DNA from 3 places in the Veillonella criceti genome. Region 3 is predicted to be linked to each of the others. Evidence: riboswitches for the same ligand, from Rfam matches in the RefSeq annotation. Region 3 holds a riboswitch; each other region holds the start of a gene.
What was found. A riboswitch is a leader RNA that binds a small molecule or an ion and turns the genes downstream of it on or off. The one in region 3 is predicted to bind S-adenosylmethionine.
Positions count from the first base shown of each region.

Region 1 (6,293 bases), 800 kb from region 3:
ATCAAGTTCACCAGGAACAAGAAACACCTCTAAAGCGTTTACAATTTTCTCAGCTATAGCCATGGCCTTAGCTTTATCTTTATGTTGAATTCGAAAATGTATCATCGCACCTAACGGTGGATATCCTAACATTTCACGCGCTTGTATTTCTTCTTTATAAAAGCCAATATAATCATGAGCCTTACTCTTTATTATAGCATAATGTAAAGGGTTATAGGTTTGAATTACTACTTGCCCCTTTCCATTACTGCGTCCAGCTCGTCCTGCCACTTGCGTCAACAAGTCAAATGTTCGCTCTGACGCACTATATAAGGGAATATTTAGTACCGAATCTGCTGTCAATACACCTACGGCTGTAACACCTTTAAAATCATGACCTTTTGCTACCATTTGGGTACCCAGTAGAATATCATACTGTCCCGCACCAAAATCAGCAAGAATTTGTTCACCCTGCCCCTTCTTAGTTGTCACATCTTGATCGAGCCGAGCAATACGTGCCTTTGGGAAATTACGCTGTAGTTCCTCTTCTACTTTTTGCGTGCCCGATCCAAAGAATTTAATCTTCTGACTCCCGCAATGAGGACATACTCTTGGCACTGGTTCATGATATTCACAATAATGACAACGCAGTGCCTCACCACTTTGATGATACACCATCGCCACATCACAATGAGGACATTTAATGGGCTCGCCACATTCACGACACATGACAAACGTACTATAACCACGACGATTTAATAAGATAATCATCTGTTCCTTATTACCTAAAGTCTGACGAATTAAATGACTCATAGCGCCTGAAAAGACAGAGTAATTGCCATACATCATTTCTTCTTTCATATCAATAATCTGTACCTTAGGCAACGGTTGATGAAAAATTCGATGTTTCAATTCTAATAAACGATATATTCCCTGCATAGCTAAATAATAGGACTCAATCGACGGTGTAGCTGAGCCTAATATTAAAGGACAATGATTCGCTTCAGAACGCCATTTAGCAACCTTGCGTGCGTGGTAACGGATCATGTCTTCTTGTTTATACGAAGTATCGTGTTCTTCGTCCACAATAATGAGCCCTATATCGTCGGTAGGCGCGAATATAGCTGATCGAGCGCCAATAATAATATGACTATCTTTGCGGCGTAATCGTTCCCAATTATTATAACGTTCACTAATCGTTAACTTACTATGAAATACAACAACTTCATCACCAAAAGCCTCTACAAATCGAGTCACAATTTGATTCGTTAGCATGATTTCAGGGACCAACACAATAGCAATGCGATCGTTAGCAAGACACTCACTAGCTGCCTTCATATAAATTTGTGTTTTACCACTCCCCGTAACACCATGTAATAAAAACGTATCCGCTGTACAAGTTGTTACAGCCCTTTTGATTGGTTCATAACACTGTTGCTGCTCCTCAGTAAGTGGTAGTTCCTTTACCACACAAGCATTGAACTTCGTCTTAGTCTGTGTATACCGTTCCTCTACTATAATACCTTCATAAGTCATGACTTGTTTAATAACAGGCAAGGTAAAACCGTCTTTTTGTAAACTATGAACAGAAGCTGTACCTAACTCTTGTAAATAAAATCCCAATTCACGTTGCCGTTTCCGTTTCATAGGAATATGTTCTGGTTGAAACCACGGTTGCACTACTAGCCACTGTTCTTTAGGGCGTTCATAACTTTTCAATTGTTTTTTATCAATCGTAAATAAACTCAGCGCTTCTGATAAAGCACATAAATAATATTTACTTAATTTTTTGGCCGTACTTAACATTTCAGAAGTAAACCAAGGGTCTTTATCTAACACTGCTTGAATCGGCTTAATTTCATAGGTAGGAGCTTCTGCTAAGTCACGATAGCCAATGAGAATCCCTTCCTCTTTTGTTCGCCCCAAAGGGACAGCCACCCGTGTACCAGGAGCAATCTCACCTAAATGTGGTGGTACAGCATAGCTGAATGGACTATTCATTTTCTTTGCTGGACGATTGATAATAACCTCCGCTACACGCATACTATCCCTCCTTTGCAGTATTTTTTATTATACCATTTTTTTCGATATTTTTAAATAAAGGGCCGACTGTAAAGACATAAAAAAATCGTCATACAAATAACAAAACGACAAGGTTCACTAAAGTGCCGAATAAGTATTTGTATGACGATATTTTAATTATAAACCAGCTTCTTTGCGAAGAACATCCGCTTTATCAGTATGTTCCCAAGGAAGGTCAACATCTGTACGACCAAAATGACCATAGGCTGCTGTCTGATGGTAAATTGGACGAAGCAAGTCAAGCATTTCAATAATACCTGCTGGACGAAGGTCAAAATGCTTCTTAACAAGTTCAGCAATTTTTTCTTCCGCCACCTTAGCTGTGCCAAAAGTTTCTACCATAATAGATACAGGTTTTGCTACACCAATGGCATACGCAATCTGAATTTCACATTTATCAGCAAGACCAGCCGCTACAATGTTTTTAGCAACGTAACGAGCGGCATACGCTGCACTGCGGTCTACTTTTGTAGGATCTTTACCGGAGAAAGCTCCGCCCCCATGACGAGCCATGCCACCATAAGTATCTACAATAATTTTACGACCAGTTAAACCAGCATCCCCTTGAGGGCCACCAATTACGAAACGGCCTGTTGGATTGATAAAGAATTTCGTATTTTCATCAACGAAACCTTCTGGCAATACAGGTTTGATAACTAACTCTTTAAGATCAGCTTCAATTTGTTCACGAGAAACTTCAGGACCATGTTGTGTAGAAATTACGATGGTTTCAATACGTTTAGGAACGCCATCTACATATTCAACAGTTACCTGAGTTTTACCATCGGGACGAAGATAAGGTAATACACCTTCTTTACGCACTTTAGTTAATTGGCGGGATAAACGGTGAGCTAATGCGATTGGCATAGGCATGAATTCTTCAGTTTCATTTGTTGCATAACCAAACATCATCCCTTGGTCGCCAGCCCCAATTTTATCAAATTTATCGCTACCACCTTCGCGTGTTTCAAGCGCATCATCAACACCCATAGCAATATCGACAGACTGTTCATCAATTGCTACATTAACACCGCAAGTGTCGCAGTCAAAACCATATTTAGCACGCGTATAACCAATTTCACGAATCGTCTCACGGACAATATGATTAATATCTACATAACATTTAGTGGAAATTTCCCCCACTACATGAACCTGACCTGTTGTTACCAATGTTTCACAAGCAACATGAGCCGTTGGATCTTGTGCAAGGATTGCATCAAGCACAGCATCCGAAATTTGGTCAGCAATTTTATCAGGATGACCTTCTGTTACGGATTCTGATGTGAAAAAAACATGTTTTTCAGCCATTTACCCATTACCTCCATAAAAAAATTCCTCATCAGCCAAGCGATGAGGAATCAAACCCCATCTTTCGGCATATTACCGTCGGACTTAGCACCTTTTCAAAATGAATGGTTGCTGTAGCTTCACAGGGCCTTTCCCTCCACTACTCTTGATGAGACAAAAGTTACTATTAAATTAATTGTGATAGTTCATATCACTGATTCATTATACAATAGAATCACAATTCTGCCAAGGCTGAAATAATTCGCTTAGCTACATCAATTTTTGTCATAAGTGGTAAGGGCCGAACTTGACCACCTGGATAAATTAAAGTTACTTCATTAGTATCAACATTAAAGCCTGCATTTTGTTTACTTACATCATTAGCAACTAACATATCAAGATTTTTGTTGAGCACCTTCGATTTGCCATACTCAATAACATTTTGTGTTTCAGCCGCAAAACCTATCAATTTTTGATGAGTTTTATTCGCACCTAACCCTTTTAATATATCTGGATTTTTTACTAATTTAAGTTCTAATGTATCCATCTTCTTAATTTTAGTATCCGCCATATTTTCGACTCTAAAATCAGCTACAGCCGCGGCCATAATAACAGCATCACACGCTTCATAACGACTATTAACCGCTTCTTCCATAGCTCTAGCAGATTCAACAGATACTAATTCTACCCCAAAAGGAACTGGTAAATTGGTAGGCGCTGAAATTAAAATGGTGCGAGCACCCGCCAATGCTGCTTGCTCTGCAATCGCATAGCCCATCTTACCACTAGAACGATTGCCAATAAACCGAACTGGATCAATGGCTTCTTGCGTACCACCAGCTGTTACGATTACTGTTTTATTAGCTAGTAAATCTGTTTTCATCATATGGAAGGATAACCATTCCACAATTCGCGCTGGTTCAGGCAAACGACCTTTACCAGTCACACCACAAGCTAAATGGCCACTATCAGCCTCTAAAATATGCATACCTAATTCACGTAAGGTATTCATATTCCGTTGTGTAACAGGATTTTCATACATGTTAGTATTCATTGCTGGACATAAGAAAATAGGCGCTTTTGTTGCCATAAGTTGTGTAGTTAGCATATCATCAGCAATCCCAGAAGCTAATTTACCAATCACATTGGCAGTAGCCGGTGCTACAATATAGGCATCGGCCCAAGTAGCTAATGCAATATGTTCTACATTCCAATCATGCACATCTTCAAACATTTTAACAGCTACTGGATACCCACTAATTTCTCCAAATGTCATGGGCGATACAAATTTAGTCGCATTTTCAGTCATAACGACTTTAACGTCCGCCCCTAATTTTCGAAGCCGACTAACCACTTCCACTGCCTTATAAGCAGCGATACCACCAGATACACCTACAATTACGTGTTTATTTTTCATCCTCAACACCTATTATAATTCTCTGTTTCTTACAGGTTTATTTAATACCATCTTTAGTACGAGCAAAACCAATCTTATCTTCAGCAATTTCATGAAGAGCTACTGACACTGGCTTATCAGTATCAAGCCCCGTTACCATTGCTTCATCACCATCGGTTAATTCACGAGCTCGTTTAGCTGCCAATGTAACTAAGGTATATTTACTGTCTACATGTTTTTCCAAATCCTTTAATAAAGGTTTTACCATCATAACGCATTACTCCTTATTTTGCATATTGTTTATAAATATATTGTATTTTTTCTTTATTTCGTTTAATTTTACAAGCTTCAGCTCGTAAAATAGAAGCTACTTTTTCAACAGCATCTGGCAACACATCATTCACAACAATATAATCATAACGATGTGCCAACGCTAATTCAGAACTAGCTTTAGATAAACGTTTATCAATAACTTCCGCTGCATCCGTTCCACGATCTCTTAAGCGATTAGATAAAATATCTAATGATGGTGGCACAATATAAATAAATACAGCTTCACTAAAGCGCTCTTTAACTTGCATTGCTCCTTGAATGTCTATTTCTAATATGACACTTTTGCCTTCACTTAATAAATCCATAACATGCTGTTTTGGTGTACCATAATAATTATCATATACCTGTGCATATTCTAAGAATGCATCTTCTTCAATAAGACGTTTAAACTCTTCTTTGTCTCGAAAAAAATAACTAACGCCTTCTTCTTCACCTACTCGGGGTGCTCGAGTAGTCATTGATACAGAATATACAAGATTTGGCATTTGCTGACGCAAGGCTGCGCAAATAGTTCCTTTACCTGCCCCTGAAGGACCAGATAAAACAATCAAAATCCCTCTATCCGTCATAATAGCACCTACGCTTCCGTAGATTCAGCTGGTGTAGCTTGAACAATACGATGTGCTACTGTTTCTGGTTGAATTGCTGACAACACAATTTGGCCACTATCCATCACTAAGACAGCTCGCGTTTTACGACCATAGGTAGCATCAACTAATACGCTCTTTTCACGTGCATCTTGAATCATTCGCTTAATTGGCGCAGACTCTGGACTGATAATAGCAATTAGACGATTTGCCGAAACCATGTTACCAAATCCAATGTTTAAAAGCTTTGTACTCATACTTAGTGACTCCTTACTCTTGCAACCTACTCTATATTTTGAATTTGCTCTCTAATTTTCTCTAACTCACATTTCAATACTACAACACGGTCTGTTATGGCTAAATCGGATCCTTTTGATCCCATTGTATTTACTTCTCGATTCATCTCTTGTAATAAGAAATCTAACTTACGCCCAATCGGTTGATTCTCTTTTAGTGTGTTTCTTAATTGTACCACATGAGAGCCAAAACGTACAATTTCTTCTGTAATATCTGTTTTATCACTCATAGTGGCTACTTCTTGCAAAAAACGGTCCATGTTAACCGTTATATCCGTTTTTTCTAACACGTTCGAAATTCGTTGTAATAATCGTTCTTCATACTTTTTGACT
Region 1 covers NZ_UHIO01000001.1:378,290-384,582, reverse strand. The annotation lists gene priA (replication restart helicase PriA) at 1-2,022, opposite strand, end outside; gene metK (methionine adenosyltransferase) at 2,179-3,369, opposite strand; SAM riboswitch class I at 3,424-3,524, opposite strand; gene coaBC (bifunctional phosphopantothenoylcysteine decarboxylase/phosphopantothenate--cysteine ligase CoaBC) at 3,584-4,765, opposite strand; gene rpoZ (DNA-directed RNA polymerase subunit omega) at 4,803-5,015, opposite strand; gene gmk (guanylate kinase) at 5,029-5,646, opposite strand; gene remA (extracellular matrix/biofilm regulator RemA) at 5,655-5,921, opposite strand; gene DYE54_RS01735 (YicC/YloC family endoribonuclease) at 5,948-6,293, opposite strand, start outside.
Region 1: it holds a riboswitch for S-adenosylmethionine, as region 3 does, so the genes downstream of both, metK (methionine adenosyltransferase) here and DYE54_RS05380 (MetQ/NlpA family ABC transporter substrate-binding protein) in region 3, are expected to answer to the same signal.

Region 2 (6,293 bases), 390 kb from region 3:
AATTATTTAGTCGATTCTGCTTAGGTAAATAAGATAGCCTCGAGAGAGGGATAGGAGATAATATGTATACAGTTGATACTTATGATGTTATTGTCATCGGTGGTGGTCATGCTGGTTGTGAAGCGGCGCTTGCTACAGCTCGTATGGGCCAACGAACATTGATGGCGACTCTTAATTTAGATAATATTGCCCTTATGCCATGTAATCCAGCCGTTGGCGGTCCTGGTAAAAGTCATTTGGTTTATGAATTGGATGCTTTAGGTGGTCAAATGGCTATTAATGCGGATGCGACAGCAATTCAAATGCGAATGCTAAATACGGGCAAAGGCCCTGCTGTGCATTCCTTACGAGCTCAATCAGATAAAGTAGCCTACCAACGGTTAATGAAAGAAACCTTGGAAAACACCGATAATTTGAATGTAAAACAGATTATGGTTAATGAACTATTAATTGAAGATGGTGAAGTAAAAGGGATTTTGAGTGAACTTGGTGAAGTATATGAAGCAAAAGCGATTATACTTTGTACGGGTACTTATCTGAAAGGTAAAATTATTACTGGTGAATTAACTTATACCGGTGGCCCTAATGGCCAACGAACAGCAGAATTGTTATCTGATTCTTTACGCAAACATGGTATTGAGTTGATGCGTTTCAAAACGGGGACGCCCGCACGCGTAGATAAACGAACGCTTACTTTAGAACATATGACAGAACAGCCTGGGGATGGTATGTATCGTTCCTTCTCTTTTATGTCAGATTGGACGAATCGCAATGAACAGGTGTGTTGGTTGACGTATACCAGTGAAGAAACACATGATATTATTCGTGCTAATTTGAATCGGGCACCTATGTATACAGGCATTATTGAAGGAACAGGCCCTCGTTATTGTCCATCTATTGAAGATAAAGTGGTACGTTTTAGTGATAAAAGTCGTCATCAATTATTCGTAGAACCTGAAGGAAATCATACGAATGAAATGTATGTACAGGGGATGAGTACGAGTCTTCCTATTGATGTACAATATAAATTCTTGCGTACGATTCCTGGCTTGGAAGATGTGGAAATTATGCGTCCAGCTTATGCGATTGAGTATGATTGTTTAAATCCATTACAATTAACACCTGCTTTGCAAGTTAAGATGATTAAAGGCTTGTATTCTGCAGGACAAGCAAATGGTACTTCTGGTTATGAAGAAGCAGCGGCTCAAGGATTAATGGCGGGGATTAATGCCGCTTTATATTTACAAGGTAAAGAACCATTTATCTTATCTCGTTCAGAAGCTTATATTGGTGTTCTGATTGATGATTTAGTAACTAAAGGGACAAAAGAGCCATATCGTATGATGACGAGTCGCAGTGAATATCGTTTATTATTACGTCAAGATAATGCGGATATGCGTTTAACTGAAAAGGGCTATGAAATTGGTCTAGTTACGGAAGAACGGTATGCTCGTTTCAAAGCAAAAAAAGAATTGATTGAACAAGGGTTAGCTGAATTGCATAATACGCCAATTAATCCATCCAATGAAGTGCAGGCTAAATTAGAAGCAATGGGTACAGCGCCTATTAAAACAGGAATTAAGGCCTTTGACCTAGTAAAACGTAATGAATTATCTTATGGTGACGTAGCAGAAGCTTTTAATTTAACACGATATACGCCTGATGTAGAAGAAGAAATTGACATCATGATTACGTATGATGGATATATTAAGAAACAAATGGAACAGGTAGCTAAAGTACGGAAATTAGAAGAAAAGATTATTCCTGCTGATTGGGATTATGAAACGATGAAGGGCATTTCTTTAGAAGCTAAACAAAAATTAGCACAAATTAAGCCACATTCCATTGGTCAAGCTAGCCGTATTTCAGGCGTTTCACCAGCAGATGTATCCGTATTGCTTATTCAATTGGAACAGTATCGTCGTGAACAACAGTCCTAGGAGGGCCTATGAATTTTACTGATAATTTGGCGGTTCAATTAGAAGCTGCTGGTTTTACTGTTACAGAAAAACAATTAGAGCAATTTACTACCTATTATGAAATGCTTATAGAAACAAATAAAAGCTTGAATTTAACGGCGATTACGGATCCACATGAAGTAGCTGTGAAACATTTTGTAGATTCGTTGACGGCTTTAGATGAGGGGCAAATTGTTTTTAAAACAGGAGCCACCCTTTTGGATTTAGGTACTGGTGCGGGCTTTCCAGGTATTCCGTTAGCGATTATGCGACCTGATTTAAAGATAACTCTCTTTGATTCGTTGCAAAAACGACTTACTTTTTTAGAGTCAGTTATTAAAGCCCTTCATATATCCAATGTAACTACTTTGCATGGCCGTGCTGAAGATCTGAGTCATATGGTGGCACATAGAGCTACTTATGATATTGTAACGAGCCGAGCAGTAGCACGGTTACCAATTTTGTTAGAATGGGCCTTGCCTTATGTGAAACAGAATGGGTATATGGTTGCTTTAAAAGGCGCTGCCTATGAAGAAGAGTTACAAGAAGCTAAAAAAGCATTACAAATATTAAAAGGGACTGTGGATAGAGTAAAACCTGTACAATTACCTACATTAGCTGATAAACGAGCGATTATTTATGTGCGTAAAACAGGCATTACCCCAAAACAATATCCTCGTAAACCAAAAGAAATAAAGACAAAACCATTAGTGTAAATCTAACTAGTAGATTGCATTAAAGCATTTACATGCTTAAACCCCTGAGTTGAAGTTTTTACCTATAACAAAGTGTATTTTTTACATATAGGCTAAAACCTGCATACTCAGGGGTTTTTCTTGACAATCTATAGCATAGAAGGTATCCTATTTTTATGTGTTGACCTTATCAAGAGCGATGGAGGGACTTGGCCCTATGATATCCAGCAACCAGCAGAGGCAAGGTGCTACTTCCAACAGGAAACTGACAGATGAGGTAAAGTCCTCTGTCTGTATAGATGGAGGTTTTTTTATGAGAAAATGTAGTGAGAGGTGGGCGTATGGCTATTTATAATGGGCGATTACCACAAATTGATAAAGCAGAAGTAACGCGCTATGCAGGCTTACGCCAGGCAAAGGATTTTCCACAACAATATGTAATGGAGGCCTGTTTAGAGGTTCAGTTAGTGGCTGAACCTAAAGGTATATTTGAAGAATATGACTATGATGCGGAAACAGGCCTTATAAAAAGTAATCCCCCTTTGCAATTAACAGGACATTCGATTCGTCAGCATTTAGCAAAAGCGACTAAAGTATATGTTATGGCGGTTACAATTGGGGAAGCCGTTGAATTAAGGAGTGCTGAATTATTTAAAGCTGGTAATTATACATTAGGTTTATTGGTCGATGCAGCCGCTACAACAGCAGTTGAACAAGTGGCGGATCAAGTGAATGAAGTGATTAAACAGTCGGCCGCCAAAGCTGGTTATACGACGACTTGGCGTTTTAGTCCTGGATATGGTGATTGGGAATTATCTATACAAAAACAACTAGCCGCTATAGTAGGGACGGATAAAATCGGTTTATCCGTGACAGAGGCTTTTTTATTATTTCCACGTAAGTCAGTTACCGCGATTGTTGGCTGTATGCCTAATGGGGCGCAACTTTCAACAAAACGAGGTTGTACTTCTTGTACACAAGCAAATTGTGCTTCGCGTAATGGATAAGCGTGATGGATTTATGAATTTGCTAATAAAGAGAGTATACAGTAGGAATTAAAGTACAATTATAATTAGATACTGATAAGTAGTTTGATTAGAGGGTTAGGTATAGTTAGAGAGAAGAGGCGATAGTATGTATATTTTTGATGGAGCTATGGGCACTATGCTACAACAATCAGGTCTTGAGGAGGGGCAATGTCCTGAATTGTTTAATATAGAACATCCTGAAATTGTGACCAGTATTCATGCAGCATATTTACAACATGGGAGTGATATTGTAACAACGAATACCTTTGGCGCGTGTAGTCTAAAATTAGCCGATTATGGTTTAGCACAGCGTGTGAAAGAAATTAATACAGCAGCTGTAATAGCGGCTAAGCAGGCTATTATGGAGGTTAAACCTAATGCTAAAATAGCAGGTTCTATGGGACCTACAGGCCAGTTTATTGAACCATTAGGACAGATTTCTTTCGATGCAGTTTATGATACCTATTATGAACAGGCCTTAGCTTTGATTGAAGCGGGTGTAGATTTTATCATCATTGAAACGATTATTGATGTACAAGAAATGCGTGCTGCTTTATTAGCCGCTCGTGATGCCCGTAAACGACTTAATAAAAGCAAGAATGATGTGGGCATTATTTGTCAATTTTCTTTTAGTGAGGATGGTCGTACCATTACGGGAACACCACCAGAAGCCGCGGCTATTATGGTAGAGGCTATGGGCGCTGATGTTGTGGGAATTAACTGCTCCTTAGGGCCAGAACAATTAATTCCTTTAGTTGCACGATTGGCTGCTGTTACTAATTTACCAATAAGTGCGCAACCTAATGCAGGTATGCCTATGTTAGTAGGTACAGAAACAGTATTTCCTTTATCACCGCGTGAAATGGGGTCCTTTGTGCCAGCTTTACTTGATGCAGGGGCTACATTTGTAGGTGCTTGTTGTGGTAGTACACCGGCTCATATTGCTGAGATTACAAAAGCGGCACAGCATCATACACCAAAAGAACGGGTAGAAGTAGCGCCTTTTACAGCTTTTACGAGTCGTACTCGTTTTGTTAAAGTCGGTCATACAGAAAAACCAATTATCATTGGGGAACGAATTAATCCTACGGGACGTAAAGTATTAGCCAAAGAAATTAAAGCTGGTAGTTTTGCTATGGTAAAACGAGATGCATTAGCACAAGTAGCCGCTGGTGCTGATGTATTGGATGTAAATATGGGCGTACCTGATATAGATGTAGTCGCTGTTATGAAACGGGCGATTATGGAACTTTCTATGTTGGTTGATGTGCCTTTATCCATTGATACATTAGATCCAGATGCTATGGAATCTGGGCTAAAAGCGTATCCAGGCCGTCCTTTAATCAATTCTGTCAATGCTGAACCAGAACAATTAGAACGGGTATTACCTTTAGCTAAACGATATGGTGCTGCTGTGCTTTGTTTGCCTTTAGGTAAAGGTGATTTGCCAGCTACAGCGGAAGAACGGGTAGCGTTAGCTAAAGAAATCGTGTTAGCTGCCTATGCAGTAGGTTTACGAAGTGAGGATTTATTATTAGATCCGTTAGTATTAACCTTAGCGAGTGGTCAAGATAGTGCTGTGCAAACTTTACGCACGTTGGCTATGTATAAGGAAACATTTGGTTTTCCTACTGTTATGGGATTATCTAATGTGTCATTTGGTTTGCCACAGCGGCCGTATTTGAATAGCCAATTCTTAACGATGGCCTTATCTCATGGATTGACGGCTCCCATATTGAATCCATTAAATGGGATGGTTAAAAAAGCATTTATTGCGGGGCGAACTTTATTAGGTTTTGATCCTGCGGCAGCTGAATTTATTGCTGATTATGGGCAAGAAGAAGAGGGAGTGCCAACAGGTACTGTAAGTGTTACGAAGGAAAGTACGGTTACCTTTGATAGTGTGGATCCTTTAGAAAATATTCAACATGCCGTTGAACAAGGGGAAAAGGAATTAGTTATCCAGTTAGTGGAACAAGCGTTAGCACAAGGCATTGACCCTTTGAAAATTACTAAACAGGCTTTATCAGAAGCTATGAATGTAGTGGGCGATAAATTTGGTAGTGGTAAATTGTTTTTACCGCAAGTCATGTTAGCCGCTGAAGCTATGCAAGGGGCTTTTCAAACGATTAAGCGTGTGTTACCTGAAAGTGATGGTGTGACAAGAGATACAGTCATTGTAGCTACGGTAAAAGGGGATATTCATGATTTAGGTAAAAATATAGTAGCCGCTTTATTAGAAAATAATGGCTATCGAGTTGTTGATTTGGGAAAAGATGTGGATCCTACAGACATTGTGGCAGCGGTTGAACGTGAAAACGCATCGGTAGTAGGAATTTGCTCTTTGATGACGACGACTATGCCTATGATTGATGTCACAATACAGGCTATTCGTGACGCTGGTTTATCATCAAAAGTTATCGTTGGGGGCGCTGTTTTAACTCAGGAATATGCTGATAAAGCAGGCGCTGATAGCTACGCTAAAGATGGAATTAGTGCTGTTAATATTGTTAAACATCTATTAGGTGATGCTTAATTACAAGACGTTGATAGTGGCTTACAGTCTAGTTAGTTTAGATTTGATGGTTAGCTATAACTAAATTAATAGAGTA
Region 2 covers NZ_UHIO01000001.1:1,569,254-1,575,546, forward strand. The annotation lists gene mnmE (tRNA uridine-5-carboxymethylaminomethyl(34) synthesis GTPase MnmE) at 1-32, shown strand, start outside; gene mnmG (tRNA uridine-5-carboxymethylaminomethyl(34) synthesis enzyme MnmG) at 63-1,940, shown strand; gene rsmG (16S rRNA (guanine(527)-N(7))-methyltransferase RsmG) at 1,949-2,674, shown strand; SAM riboswitch class I at 2,838-2,932, shown strand; gene DYE54_RS07020 (methionine synthase) at 2,995-3,660, shown strand; gene DYE54_RS07025 (homocysteine S-methyltransferase family protein) at 3,788-6,217, shown strand.
Region 2: it holds a riboswitch for S-adenosylmethionine, as region 3 does, so the genes downstream of both, DYE54_RS07020 (methionine synthase) here and DYE54_RS05380 (MetQ/NlpA family ABC transporter substrate-binding protein) in region 3, are expected to answer to the same signal.

Region 3 (6,293 bases):
GGCTCCAGCCGATAAGTTATTATATGCATTGCGCGACGTAACGGGGACAGTCGACAGTATTCCATTGATTGCATCATCTGTGATGAGTAAGAAATTGGCAGCTGGAAGTGAAGCTATTTTACTCGATGTCAAAGTGGGGAGCGGTGCCTTCATGAAAACGTATGAGGACGCTGTTACGTTAGCTGAAACTATGGTTGCTATTGGTACTCATAATGGGCGAAAAACGGTAGCCCTTATTACCGATATGGATCGTCCTTTAGGACAAGCTATTGGGAACGCTATAGAGATTGCAGAAGTGGTTGATACGCTGCAGGGGAAAGGGCCTGAGGACTTAGTTACAGAGTCCTTGGAGTTAGCAACGAATATGTTGTATTTAGGTGGTAAAGGCTCTTATGAAGCCTGTAAATGTTTGGCAAACACTACTTTAGCAAGTGGGGCTGCTTTTACTAAGTTTTGTGAATTAGTGGAAGCACAGGGTGGAGACACTTCTGTATTAACTAAGGCCACTTTTAAAGAGGCGCAGTATAAAGAAGCTGTTTTGGCGCCCGTGTCTGGTTATATTACGCATATGGATGCTGAAATTTGTGGCCGCGCCGCGTTAGCTTTAGGGGCTGGACGCTATACTAAAACAGATGCCATAGATTATAAAGCTGGAATTTGGATGCTGAAAAAGACAGGCGATGAAGTGGTAGCAGGGGAAACAATAGCGTATGTACAAAGTAATACTAAGAGTACTTTAGAGGACGCTAAGGCACGTTATTTGTCGGCCTTGTCCTTTGGCGCAGCGGAACCTAGTAAGCAGCCATTAGTATGGGCCCGCGTTACTGAAGAAGGAACGGAGGCGTATATATGAGCCAATATATTTCGTTAAATATGAGTTCGTTTGATGAGTATAGAAGTCTGATTGGGGCGGCCTATGAGGCTAAACAGAATTCCTATAGTCCATACTCCAAGTTTGCTGTGGGGGCGGCGGTGCTTTGTGAGGATGAGACTATTTTCACCGGTTGTAATATAGAAAATGCCTCTTATGGCCTTACTAATTGTGCTGAACGGGTGGCGATTCAATCAGCGGTAGCTACTGGACATCAGACTTTTCAGGCTATTGCTATTGTAGGAGATTCAAAAGGGCCTTGTATGCCTTGTGGTGCCTGTCGCCAAGTATTAGTTGAATTTAAGGTACCCTTAATTATTTTAGAACAGAGTGAAACGGAATTAGTCGTTTATGAATTAGCTGAATTATTACCTCAGAGTTTTAGTGCTGACAATTTATAACATAAAAAAGCGAGTTATTCGAAGAACACAGGGCGTGTCTTTTGAGTAACTCGCTTTTGATTATATAACTAAGTTAACTATGTAACTAAGTTGCGTTTTATGAGGGCTATGCTAGATTTCTTGCCTAGAAGGCTGCTAAAATAGCACCTTTGTATTTGTCTTCAATGAATTTTTTCACTTCTGGCGATTGAAGTGCTTTCATTAATTTTTGAATTTCAGGACGATTTTCATCCCCTTTGCGAACTGTTACGATATTAGCATATGGGGAATCTTTATCTTCTAAGAATAAAGCATCTTTCACTGGATTCAAACCAGCTTCTAAGGCAAAATTAGTATTGATAACGGCTAAAGCTACATCATCTAAACTACGAGGCAACTGAGCCGCTTCTAATTCTACAAATTCAAGATTTTTTGGGTTGTTAACAATGTCTGTTTTGGTTGCATAAATATTGTTAGGATCTTTTAAGGTAATTAAGCCTGCTTTTTCTAATAGAAGAAGGGCACGACCGCTATTACTTGGATCATTTGGAATGGCAATTTTAGAGCCGTTTGGCAATACAGAATCTAAGTTTTTATCTGTAATTGTTTTAGAGTAAATCCCCATTGGTTCGATATGCACTTTACCAGCTGATACTAATTCCATGCTATGTTCACTAGCAAATTTATCCATGTATGGTACATGTTGGAAGAAGTTAGCATCTAATTCTTTGTCATTTAACGCTAGGTTAGGTTTTACATAATCAGTAAATTCAATAATTTTTAAGTCAATGCCTTCTTTTTCTAATAAAGGTTTAGCTTGTTCCAAAATTTCACCATGTGGTACTGGTGAGGCACCGACTGTAATTGTTACTTTGTTGCTGCTACCAGTGGCAGTATTTGTGTCGCTACCGCAACCAGCAAGTAATAAGGCGCTACCAAGAATTGCAGTAGCTGCTAGGGATAAAATTTTTTTCATACTATACCTCCTCGGGCTTACAATAATTAAGAAACATTAGCTGAGTGAATAAAAAAAGATGGCTTCGTAGTACCGAGCCATCATTGCTTACGCCTTGTATCTCTCGGTATATACCGCAGGAATTAGCACCATCGAATGGTTGCCGGATTTCATAGGGCCAGTCCCTCCATCACTCTTGATAACGTTTCATATATAATTCTTTGGTTAGTATATCATGAGAGGACAAATTTGTAAAGCAAAAAGAAACAGGCCCTGCGTGCAGAGCCTGTTAGGTATTTGGTGTATGAACTACTTTGTTATATAGCGCTTAGAATGCTGGCAAAATAGAACCTTGATATTTATCTTCAATGAATTTTTTAATTTCTGGAGATTGTAGTGCTTTAACTAACTTTTGAATTTCAGGACGATTTTCATCACCAGGACGAACTGCAATTAAGTTGGCATACGGTGAGTTTTTATCATCTAAGAATAAAGCATCTTTAACGGGATTTAATTGAGCCCCTAGTGCATAATTGGCGTTGATAACAGCAATATCTACATCATCGAGGCTACGTGGTGTTTGTGCTGCTTCTAATTCAATAATATCTAAATTTTTAGGATTAGCGGCAATATCAATTTTAGTGGAATAAATATTGTTAGGCTCTTTTAAGGTGATTAGACCTGCTTGTTGTAATAGGAGTAATGCTCGTCCTGTATTAGTAGGGTCATTGGGAATTGCTACTTTGGCACCATTTGGAATAGCGTTTTGTAAATCTTTATCTTTGATTTTATTAGAATAAATTCCCATTGGTTCAATATGAACAGTACCAGCTGAAACGAATTTCATATTATGTTCTTCTTCAAATTTTTTCATATATGGAACGTGCTGATAGAAGTTAGCGTCCAACTCTTTGTCATTTAATGCTAAGTTAGGTTTAATATAGTCGCTAAATTCAATGATTTTAAGCTCTACACCTTCCTTAGCTAATTTGTCTTTCACTTGTTCTAGAATTTCAGCATGGGGAACTGGTGAAGCACCTACTGTTAATGTTACCTTTTTGTCAGAACTAGTTGCTGCATTGCCTTGATCATTGCCACAACCTGCTAGTAGTAGAGCGCTGCCTAATACAAATGTAGCAGCTACAGATAAAAATTTCTTCATAGATGAAGCCCTCCTTTTGTCTCAAATAAACTCTCTCAAATAGAAATTTAGGACTACTTTTATATCCCCATACAAAAGTAGTATAGCGCGGTGAGTAATAAAAAAACGATGCCCTCGGCTTGCCGAGTCATCGCTACATTTGTTATCTCTCGGTATATGCCGCAGGAATTAGCACCATCGAATGGTTGCCGGATTTCATAGGGCCAGTCCCTCCATCACTCTAGATAATATCGCTATTAAAATTTCTTTGCTGATTATAGCATGAAGAAATCACACTTGTAAAGTAGGAAAATAAAATTAAAAAAAGCACATTCGAAAGCGGTATAGCTTTTGAATGTGCTTTTTTTATGGCGGAGAGAGAGGGATTTGAACCCTCGGTACGGTATTACCGCACACATGATTTCCAATCATGCTCCTTAAGCCGCTCGGACACCTCTCCATATATTACTTTGTGTAACGTACTTTACTATTATAGAAGAAAGTAAAAATCTTGTCAATCCATAAAAATAAAATTTTTTGAAGTAGTTCTTAGCAATATTTATGGAGTTCTTCCCGATAATGAGCAATGGTAATTTCATCTTTTGTATAAGTAAAAAGTTGTCCTAGAGAAATATCAAACACTTCTGTAATTCTTAGTAAAATATCTAAAGTAACGCCTTCTATATGATAGCCACGTTCTAAGCGAGAAATGTAACTAGTGCTAATACCAGCTGCTTGAGCTAAATCTTTTTGATACCAGCCTTTTTCTTTCCGCAAATGGGCGATTTTACAGCCTAGACAATTATATAAAGTTTGACCTTGTGGTGGGCCGTCTATATGGGCCGATGGGAATATGGGGTTTAGAAACGCAGCCAGTGCTAAGGCGGATTTAGAGCCTCTTTTTAAGTTGAATTTTGGGTGCCGTGTAAAATTACTTATATTAGTAGAATTAGTTTTCTTTGGAGTAGTCATAGATAATTTTTCGTGTATTGTTGACACCACATACGCCTCCTCTGTGTGGTAATAAGGATTAATTAAATAAACAACTATATATTACTCCTAAAAACATATATTGTCTAATGATTTGAAATTAAAATATGAAAAAACTATACCTAATTAACAAAAAACGTTCATTTTTTACTGGATTACACTGTAAAAATGAACGCTTTGATAAGTCTGTTTATATTATTTTAGTCCAAATGATACATATTTGGTTTTCGATCTCTAAATACATTGATTTTACGGCGAATTTCTTCCGTAACACTTAAATCAATGGTGCCGATAGCGATTTCTTCTGTATCACCTAAGTGTAATAATTCGTCGCCCCAAGGATCAAGCAATAAGGAATTGCCGGCACATTTTACCTTGCCAATATAGCCACAGGCATTAACGGCACAGAGGAACATTTGGTTTTCGATGGCGCGAGCGGTATTTAAAATTTCCCAGTGGCGTTGACGCATAGTTGGCCACTGAGCAGGTACGAAGAATAAATCAACACCTTGTAAAGTGGTGGTGCGAATGATTTCAGGAAAACGAATATCATAGCAAGTTACACTGGAGCAAGGAATATCATCTAAGAAGAAACGGTGAGTATGTTCGCCACCTTGGAAAAATTTATCCTCTTTAGCCGGTGTAAAACTATGAATTTTATCATATTGCGAGATAATGTGGCCTTCTCGATTGATAATATAGGACGTATTGTATACCTTGCCTTCCCGTAAAGTAGCTACTGAACCACCTACGATGTTTACATTGTGTTTATGAGCTAGTTGGCTGAGTATCGTTTGTGTTCGTTCGCCATCTTTGTCCGCTTCTGTTGGTAGTTGGTTCGTAGGATAGAAACCTGTGTTCCATGTTTCTGGTAATACCATAATGTCCGGTTGTTCTTTGGCGGCTGTGTTTATTAATTCTTCTACATGATTATAGTTGCGATTCACATCGCCCACGGCTACATCCATTTGTAATAAAGCGATTTTCTTTTTCATCTATGATACAAAGTCCTTTCTAACAGTTAGGTTAATCCCTTTGTGGCTAATTAACTAGTTATTATATGCTATATGGTTATATATATTATACAAATTACAGTACTAGTATAGGGGGAGATTTGAAAAGCTGTCAATAGGCATGGTCTGATTGTTTGTGATATAATATACGTTGTATAACTATTTTTAAAAACAATAGAATAAAATGGGAGGCAATTTATGAAACGTTTCATAGTAGTCTTTGCTTTGCTAGCGGGCCTATTGATGATATTAGCCGGTTGTATGTCTGAAACAAAAGAGGCAACGGTTAGTGAGGCTAACACTCAACCAGAAGCAGTGACTAAAACGGTGGCTACAGCTGTACCAGAGGGAATTCCGGTGCTTATGTATCACAAAATTGGGCCTGATGAAGATAATGATGCGGTCATTCGTGAAGACTTATTTAGAGCGCAGATGAAACTTTTACATGATAAGGGTTTTAATCCTATTACGATGGAGCAATTGAATGAATATGTTCGCCATGGAACGGCCGTACCGGTGAAGCCAGTAGTGTTAACCTTTGATGATGGCTATGCTGATACCTATAGCATTGTATATCCAGTGTTAAAAGAGTATGGTTTTGCTGCGACTGTGTATGTGAACCCTGGTGATGTAGGTACTCGTTTAACTTGGGAACAAATTAAAGAGATGAAAGACGGTGGCGTCACAATTGCTAGTCATGGGTATGATCATGTACGAATGAATGAATTATCTAATAGCGATCAATTAGCGAATATTGTGAAAGCACAGCTGGCGTTAAAGGAAAAATTAGACATTGATAATCAGTGGTTTTGTTATCCCTATGGCCGTGAAAATGAATACTCACAAAAAGCAGCGGCTGATAATGGCATTCTCTTAGCAGTTACAATGAATCCAGGCTGGGTTCATAAAGGTGATAATCCATATGCGTTGCATCGTATTTGGA
Region 3 covers NZ_UHIO01000001.1:1,176,222-1,182,514, reverse strand. The annotation lists gene DYE54_RS05395 (thymidine phosphorylase) at 1-853, shown strand, start outside; gene DYE54_RS05390 (cytidine deaminase) at 850-1,272, shown strand; gene DYE54_RS05385 (MetQ/NlpA family ABC transporter substrate-binding protein) at 1,397-2,227, opposite strand; SAM riboswitch class I at 2,321-2,411, opposite strand; gene DYE54_RS05380 (MetQ/NlpA family ABC transporter substrate-binding protein) at 2,535-3,368, opposite strand; SAM riboswitch class I at 3,508-3,599, opposite strand; tRNA gene DYE54_RS05375 (tRNA-Ser) at 3,717-3,807, opposite strand; gene DYE54_RS05370 (helix-turn-helix domain-containing protein) at 3,897-4,346, opposite strand; gene DYE54_RS05365 (carbon-nitrogen family hydrolase) at 4,538-5,332, opposite strand; gene DYE54_RS05360 (polysaccharide deacetylase family protein) at 5,549-6,293, shown strand, end outside.